2 regions of the Pseudomonas sp. GW821-FHT10C09 genome follow, and region 1 is predicted to be linked to the other one. Evidence: predicted binding sites of a transcription regulator. Region 1 holds the regulator's gene; the other holds the start of a gene.
The links. Region 1 encodes FliA, which starts transcription of late flagellar genes. Its sites were predicted from a motif close to CTAAAGTTTNNNNNNNNNNNGCCGNTAA; they were not measured.

Region 1 (4,421 bases):
ATGCTGAAACGCTAAAATCCCAGGCTGGATAGCAAATCGTCCACATCGTCCTGACCGGACACAACGTCTTCTCTTTTATCGGCATGAATCTGCGGACCTTCACCCTGAGAGAGATGTTTTTGTGGATCTTTTTCGGCGAGCATCGATTCACGGTCATGTTCGATACCCGCAAAGCGGTCTACCTGGCTGGCCATGAGGACGAGCTTGAGCAAATTGCTTTCAACTTCGGTGACCAACTGGGTCACGCGCTTGATCACCTGACCGGTGAGGTCCTGGTAATCCTGTGCCAGCAGGATGTCGTTGAGGTTGCTCGACACCGTGCGGTTGTCCTCGGTGCTGCGTGTCAGGAAACCGTCGACGCGGCGGGCCAGCTCACGGAACTCTTCAGCCCCGACTTCGCGGCGCATGAACCGGCTCCAGTCCGTGCTCAACGCCTGGGCTTCTTCGCTCAGGCTGTTGACCAGCGGCGTGGCGCTTTCCACCAGGTCCATGGTGCGGTTGGCCGCGGCCTCGGTCAGCTTGACCACATACCCCAGGCGCTCGGTGGCGTCCGTGATTTGCGACACTTCCTCGGCTTGCGGCATGTTCGGGTCAATCTGGAAATTGACGATCGCGCTGTGCAGCTCGCGAGTGAGCTTGCCCACTTCCTGATACAGGCCACGGTCACGGGTCTGATTGAGCTCATGGATCAGTTGCACAGCCTCGCCGAACCTGCCTTTTTCAAGGCTGGCGACCAGTTCGACGGCATGTTTTTTCAGGGTCGATTCAAAATCGCCCTGTGAAGATTCTTTATGCTCCATAGCTCCCCCGTGGCGCAGTGGATCAACCGATGCGTTCGAAAATCTTCTCGATTTTTTCTTTCAACGCCTGGGCCGTGAAGGGTTTGACCACATAGCCGTTTACGCCGGCCTGGGCCGCTTCGATGATCTGCTCGCGCTTGGCTTCAGCGGTCACCATCAGCACTGGCAGGTGCTTGAGCTTTTCATCGGCGCGCACGTGGCGCAGCAGATCGATACCGGTCATGCCAGGCATGTTCCAGTCCGTTACCAGAAAGTCGATGCTCCCGCTGTTGAGAACCGGAATGGCAGTAGTGCCATCGTCAGCCTCGACCGTGTTGGTGAACCCAAGGTCACGCAACAGGTTTTTTATGATCCGCCGCATCGTTGAGAAGTCATCAACGATGAGGATTTTCATGTTCTTGTCCAATTCGACCTCCAAGCAGTCTTAAACGCGCCCAGCACCTGGACGCGCCATTTCAATCAATTCGGCAATTCACTCGATGACTGTCTGGAGCACAACAGATCGCGACCGGTGCCGTTCAAATCCGCACCAGCCCCGTTCGCAGTGTCCCCACACTGCCTTCAGCGCGCTCGCCACTCCCCCAAACGCCCCCGCAAACGGGCCGCGCACTGGCTGTGTAACTGGCTGACCCGCGATTCGCTGACCCCCAGGACCTCACCGATTTCCTTGAGATTCAACTCTTCGTCGTAGTACAGCGCCAACACCAGTCGCTCGCGCTCCGGCAAATTGGCAATCGCGTCCGCCAGCGCCGCCTGGAAGCGTTCATCTTCCAGATCGCGTGACGGCTCGAGATGAGCACTCGCGCCATCCTCATGCAGCCCTTCGTGTTCGCCGTCCTGCAACAGATCGTCGAAACTGAATAAGCGGCTGCCCAGGGTGTCGTTCAAAATCCCGTAATAATCGTCGAGACTCAATTGGAGTTCGGCCGCAACCTCGTGATCTTTAGCGTCACGGCCGGTTTTAGCTTCAATAGAGCGAATTGCGTCACTGACCATACGGGTATTTCGGTGGACCGAGCGTGGCGCCCAGTCCCCCTTGCGTACTTCATCGAGCATGGCGCCGCGGATTCGTATGCCCGCGTACGTCTCGAAACTTGCGCCTTTGCTGGCGTCGTATTTGGTCGACACTTCAAGCAGGCCGATCATCCCGGCCTGGATCAGGTCTTCAACCTGGACACTGGCCGGCAGACGGGCCAGCAAGTGGTAAGCAATGCGTTTGACCAGTGGCGCGTAACGCTCGATCAGCTCGTACTGCGCGTCACGTGCCGACTTCTTGTAGAGGTTGTAGCCACTGGCTGTCATAGGACGGGTCCTGCGGTCTGTTGCACGAGGCGCTCGACGAAAAACTCAAGGTGCCCGCGCGGGTTGGCAGGCAGCGGCCAGGTATCAACTTTCTGCGCGATGGCCTTGAACGCCAGGGCGCACTTGGAACGCGGGAAGGCTTCATACACGGCACGTTGTTTCTGCACAGCCTTGCGCACGCTTTCGTCGTAAGGCACCGCGCCGACGTATTGCAAGGCCACGTCGAGAAAGCGGTCGGTGACCTTGGTCAACTTGGCGAACAGGTTGCGACCTTCTTGCGGGCTCTGGGCCATGTTGGCCAGGACGCGGAAGCGGTTCATGCCGTAATCGCGGTTAAGCAGTTTGATCAGCGCGTAGGCGTCGGTGATCGAGGTCGGCTCGTCGCAGACCACCAGCAAGACTTCCTGCGCTGCGCGAACAAAACTGACTACCGAGTCACCTATGCCCGCAGCGGTGTCGATCACCAATACGTCGAGGTTGTCGCCGATGTCGCTGAAGGCCTGGATCAGGCCGGCGTGTTGAGCCGGGCTCAAATGAACCATGCTCTGGGTGCCAGACGCGGCCGGAACGATTCGAATACCGCCCGGGCCCTGCAACAGAACGTCGCGCAGCTCGCAGCGGCCTTCGATCACGTCGGCCAGGGTACGTTTGGGTGTCAGTCCCAGCAGGACGTCAACGTTCGCCAGGCCCAGGTCAGCGTCCAACAGCATGACGCGACGGCCGAGCTCAGCCAGGGCCAGCGACAAATTCACTGACACGTTAGTCTTGCCGACGCCACCTTTGCCGCCGGTCACCGCGATCACCTGTACGGGATGCATGCTGCCCATGTTATTTCTTTACCTTGTCTTGCATAGACGGAGGCCACATTACTGGCTGCGCGTTCGCAAATGGAACAATGCATGGCAGACCATCGATGTAGGTACAAAAACTGTTCATTACTACCTTAGCCAACCTGCTTGGTCGGGCTGTGGTAAATATCAGCGAACATGTCAGCCATGGCTTCTTCGCTGGGTTCTTCCTGCATTTGTACGCTTACGGCGCGACTGACCAACTGATGACGGCGCGGCAGATGCAAATCATCCGGGATCCGCGGGCCATCGGTCAGGTACGCCACCGGCAATTCATGACTGATCGCCAGGCTCAGCACCTCGCCCAGACTTGCCGTTTCATCCAGTTTAGTCAGGATGCAGCCAGCGAGCCCGCAGCGTTTGTAACTATGATAAGCGGCTGTTAGAACCTGTTTTTGGCTGGTGGTTGCGAGCACCAGGTAATTTTTTGATTTGATGCCACGCCCGGCCAGGCTTTCGAGCTGCATGCGCAGGGCTGGATCGCTGGCCTGAAGGCCTGCGGTATCAATCAGCACCACGCGTTTGCGCAGCAGTGGCTCCAGCGCCTGAACCAGCGATTGGCCCGGATCGACGTGGGTCACCGACACATTGAGAATGCGCCCCAGCGTCTTGAGCTGCTCCTGGGCGCCAATGCGAAAGCTGTCCATGCTCACCAGCGCGATGTTCTGCGCGCCGTACTTGAGCACGTAACGGGCTGCGAGCTTGGCCAGGGTGGTGGTCTTGCCCATGCCGGCAGGACCAACCATGGCAATCACGCCGCCTTCTTCCAGCGGCTCGACTTCCGGGGTAGCAATCATCCGCGCCAGGTGCGCCAGCAACATGCGCCAGGCCTGACGGGGTTCATCGATATCACCGATCATCGCCAACAGATCGCGCGACAACGGGCCGGACAGGCCGATGCGTTGCAGGCGACGCCACAGGTTGGCCTGGGCCGGACGGCTACCTTGCAGCTGATTCCAGGCCAGCGAACCGAGCTGTACTTCCATCAGTTCGCGCAGGCTGTTGAGCTCGAAACGCATCGAGTCGAACGCACGTGGATCCACGCCGCCAGCAGCCGGTGCCGGAGCAGGCGCGGAGCGACGCGGTTCGGCGTAGGTCGGTTCGATCAGTGGCTCGGCAGCGGTCAGTGGCAGGCCGGCGAACAACTGGCGATTGGTGGTCTTGTCGCCTTCGGTCTCGCCATCGCCACGCAGGCTCAATTCAGCCTGGGCAGTGACGATGCGCGATTGGGTCTTGCGCAGCTCATCCTCGAGTTCCATGTTCGGAACACGCGGGGCCAGCGCCGACAATTTGTAATCCAGCGCAGCCGTCAGCTCGACACCACCGGCAATCCGGCGATTGCCGATAATGGCGGCATCGGCGCCCAGCTCATCACGAACCAGTTTCATGGCCTGACGCATATCGGCGGCGAAAAAACGCTTAACTTGCATAAACCACTACCTCAGCCGTTGGGCCCTACTGTCGCAACGAT
Region 2 (4,421 bases), on a different contig from region 1:
GCTGGACAGCAGCACGCCGAGGAAGTTGAAAAACCCGGACCACGCCACCGCGAAATTCGGCGGCATCGAGTTGGTGTAGATCACTGTCGCCACGGCGTTGGCGGTGTCGTGGAAACCGTTGACGAATTCAAAGCCGAGGGCGATCAGCAGCGCCACGCCCAGCAGCAGAAACGGGGTCCAGGTGGTCACCACTGTGCCGAGTTCGTGCATGTCGTGCATCAGGCTGTAAGCGGTGAACAACAACCCGATGGCCAGCACGCCGAAAAAAATCACCAGCGTGAACACGCCGGGTTTTTTATCGAATTGGGGTCTGGCGCTGCTGCTAGCGGACGCCTGAGCATCGGCGGGGTAGGAAGGAGTAGCCATAACGGACAATCCTGATGAGGTAGGTGTGTCAGTGATAGTCGTTGCTAATTGTTACAGAGAGACTGCGTCAGGTCAGGGTTTGGGGTTTTTGCTTGTCCGTTAATCAGAATTCACTTGGCCAGGCACGACCTGTGGCGAGGGGGCTTGCCCCCGCTGGGCAGCGAAGCGGCCCCCGACTTTCTTCAGTCAAACGGTGTTGGCAGGTTTTGCGACTGCTTCGCAGCCGAGCGGGAGCAAGCTCCCTCGCCACAGGGGATTGGTGGTGCTTTGAGGCTCAGTAATCCTGGCGCTTGCGAAACGCCCAGCGTCCGGCCAGCACGGTAAAGGTCGCGACCAGTGCCACCAGGATCCAGAACCCTTCCGGGTCGCCGGACAGAGGGATGCCGCCAACGTTCATGCCAAAGAAACCGGCAATGATGTTGATCGGCAACGCCAGCACCGTGACCACCGTCAACGTAAACAGTGTGCGGTTGCTCTGCTCGTTGAGGTTGGCGGCGATTTCTTCCTGCAACAGCTTGATCCGCTCACCCAGCGCCGTGAGGTCGTTGATGATCAGCGCAAACTCCTCGGTGGACTTGCGCAGCTCCTTGACGTCCTCCTTCTGCAGCCATTGCGGCGGCCGATTGAGCAAGCGCAGCAACGACCCGGGCTCCAGCGCCAGCAGGCGTTGCAGGCGCACCAGCACCCGGCGGTTGGCGCCCAGTTCGGCACGGTTGGTCGACAGCCGCGAGGACAACAATTCATCTTCGATCTGATCGACACTCAGGCTGGTCTTGCGCACGATTTGCGTTAGCACCTCGCCCTGATCGCGCAGCAAGTGCACGAGCAATTCCAGCGGCGAACGGAAACATTCACCGGCCTTCACCGAGGAACGCAGCTTGTCCACCGAGTGCAGCGGTTGCAGACGCGCGCTGATGATCAACCGACTGCGGGCGCACACCCACAGCGTCGAGACATCCGAGGAGACCATGCTGCTGAGGTTGAACACCACATCGTTGACCACCGCCAGCAAGGCCGAATCCACATGCTCGATACGCGTCGAGCGCGACCCTTCGTGCAGCGCTTCGAAAAACTCGTCCGGCAATTCCAGATGACTTTTCATCCAGCGCTCGCACGCGGCGTGCGCCAGGTTCAGGTGCAGCCAGAGGAATTCTTCACTGTCGTCGGGTTGTTGCAGGCATTGCAGCGCCCTGGCCGAATCGATCTCGCGACCGCGTTCACCAGGGCGAAAACTGAACCCGTAGAGCAGGCCGAACAGATCGGTGTCGCGATGGCTTTGGTCGATGCTGTGGTTCATGAGTGCTCGCAAGGAAGGCGCCTGTCGCGGGCTTTACAGGTTCACTTGAGCCGCATCATCGCAAGGATTTTTGACAGTGATGTGACAGCTTGATGAAGGCCAAATAGTGGCGCTACCGACGGTCGGAATCGATTAAAGAACCGCTCTGGCACGCCGATCCCGCTTACGTTAACGTGCGCGCCTTTGGCCACGAGCCAAGGTCGCAGACAGGGATGTCCGGACACCTTTCACGCCTTGTTGCGGCGTGTCTCACCCCTGTCATGAGTATCACTCGATGCTGCAAAAATCCCTGAGAGCACAAATCCTCGCTTTGTTGAGCGGCAGCCTGCTGGCGATGTTGCTGATCGCTTTGGCTTGCTTTCACTTCCTGTCCAGCGGTGTTCAGAGCTACGCGAACCTGATCGATGGCCCGTTGCACACTTCCCAGTTGATCGATGAAGCCAACCTGCAATTCAAGGTGCAGGTTCAGGAATGGAAAAACGTCCTGCTGCGCGGCAAGCAACCGGCGGACCTGGACAAATACTGGAAGCAATTCGAAGACCGTCAACGCGATGTGCAAAGTATCCTCGGTGAACTGGCCGGGCAGAAGGGAATCGAGCCGCAACTCAAGACCCGCATCGAACGCCTGCGTGATGAACACCGCTTGCTTGGCACTGCTTATCAGAAGGGCCGCGATGCCTACGTCGCTGCCGGTGCCGACCCGACTGCTGGCGACAGCGCCGTCAAAGGCGTGGACCGCGCCGCCAGCGATCAGATGAGCGAACTGGTCGCCGAACTGCGCAAGCAGGGCGCCGAGCAGTCGAAGCTGATCAGTGCCGACGCTGACCGCACCGTGTTGCTGGGGATCATCGTGATGCTCGCCTCGGGCTTGCTGGTTGGTTTGTTGAGCCTGTGGCTGGTCAACCGCAACCTGGTCGAACCGATTCGCAAACTGATCGACTATGTGGCGCAACTCAGCCAAGGCAAGTTCGCCGATCGCGTGGCCAGCACCCGTCAGGATGAGCTGGGCAAACTGGCGGTCGCCGCCAATACCCTGCGTGATTTCCTCGCCGAAACCTTCAGCCACTTGCAGCGCAGCGCCAAGGACCTGGACAGCGCCAGCGGCGAACTGAACTCCATCGCCAGCCTGATGGCGGGTGGCACCAACGAGCAGTTCAACCGCACCGATCAGGTGGCCACGGCGATGAACGAAATGTCCGCCACCGCGCAAGAAGTGGCCCGCCACGCCGCCGATGCCGCACGCGCTGCCGACGACGCTGACCAGTCCGCGCAGCAGGGCGAGAAAGTCATGCAGGGCACCATCCACACCATCACCCAGATGCGCGGTGAAATCGCCAACACCGCCACGGTCATTCGTCAGCTGGAAACCGATAGCGGCCGTATCGGCAAGGTACTGGAAGTGATTCGCGGCATCGCCGAACAGACCAACCTGCTGGCGCTCAACGCCGCCATCGAAGCGGCCCGTGCCGGTGAAGCCGGGCGTGGTTTTGCGGTGGTCGCTGATGAAGTGCGCAGCCTGGCCCAGCGCACGGCGGCGTCGATCATCGAGATTAACCAGATCATCCAGACCGTACAAACCGGCGCGGTGGACGCGGCACAGGCGATTGAAAGCGGGCAGTCACGCAGTGAAGAAAGCGTGCAGCAAGTGACCGAGGCCGGCGCCATGCTGGAGCGCATCACCCAGGCGGTCGAAGCGATTCGCGACATGAACCGCCAGATCGCCACCGCTGCCGAAGAGCAGACCTCGGTCGCCGAGGACATCTCGCGCAACCTCACCGAGATCACCAGCATCGCCAGTACCAATCTGGACAACGTGCAACGCACCGAAGCGGCAAGCCACAACCTGCACGGCTTGTCGTCGCAGTTGAATGACGTGACGGCGCGTTTGAGCGCGTAAGGCCGACGGCTGTGTACCGGCTCGCTTACCAAGTCGGTACACACTCGATCTCAAGTGCGGCTTGGCCATGTCGATGAGGGAGATACCCAACACCCACAGTGGATAAATCCCATGGTCAGCATCACCTCGGTATCGATCAACCAGACCCTCACCACTTCCACCAGCAAAACCGCGATCAGCGATCCCGCCGCCGACACCTCCGTCACCGCCACCACCGCAACGCCTTCCGACGACACTAAAGTGGCCGCCGGTGGCGCTCCCGCGTCGAGCGACAGCAGTTCCAGCAGCAGTGAAGAATCCGATGCAGTGAAAACCTTGCGCAAGCAAATCGCCGAGCTGCAAAAGCAGATGCAGGAACAGCAGCAACAGCTGCAAGCGGCCCAGGCGAAACAGGAAGATGCGGACGCCAAAGCGGCTGATGTCGCGGCGGCTCAATCGCAGGTGGCGACCACGGCGGGTTCGTTGCAGACGGCGACGGCGGCGTTGTTGCAGGCGTTGCAGGATTCCGATTCGAGCACGTCGGGTTCGCTGGTCAGTACCAGCGCCTAAGCCTGCACCGGCAGGCTGAAGGTAAACGTCGTGCCCTGTTGCGCAGTCGAGACCACGTCCAGTTTTCCACCGTGGGACTGCGCAATCTGACTGGCAATGTACAAGCCCAACCCGAGGCCGGTCTGCGGCGTATCGCTGGCCGGTCGCGAGTAGGGGCGGAACAGATACGCCAATGCGTCCTCGGCAATCAGCCCCTGATTTTTTACGCTCAGGATGAAATGCCCTTCGTTGATCTGCGCATCGACCTCGACCGGACCTTGGGGATCGCCGTGGGCTACCGCGTTTGCCACCAGATTGGACAGCAACTGGGCG

Region 2: AC07N8_RS02860 (methyl-accepting chemotaxis protein) is a predicted target of FliA. The motif match lies at 1,796-1,823, and genes of this name have one in related genera.

What each region holds. Positions count from the first base shown of each region.
Region 1 covers NZ_JBWKNG010000007.1:117,939-122,359, forward strand. The annotation lists gene AC07N8_RS09005 (protein phosphatase CheZ) at 12-800, opposite strand; gene AC07N8_RS09010 (chemotaxis response regulator CheY) at 823-1,194, opposite strand; gene fliA (RNA polymerase sigma factor FliA) at 1,362-2,102, opposite strand; gene fleN (flagellar synthesis regulator FleN) at 2,099-2,929, opposite strand; gene flhF (flagellar biosynthesis GTPase FlhF) at 3,046-4,380, opposite strand; gene flhA (flagellar biosynthesis protein FlhA) at 4,392-4,421, opposite strand, start outside.
Region 2 covers NZ_JBWKNG010000002.1:312,633-317,053, forward strand. The annotation lists gene AC07N8_RS02850 (inorganic phosphate transporter) at 1-366, opposite strand, end outside; gene AC07N8_RS02855 (transporter) at 641-1,663, opposite strand; gene AC07N8_RS02860 (methyl-accepting chemotaxis protein) at 1,938-3,560, shown strand; gene AC07N8_RS02865 (hypothetical protein) at 3,672-4,109, shown strand; gene AC07N8_RS02870 (GAF domain-containing sensor histidine kinase) at 4,106-4,421, opposite strand, start outside.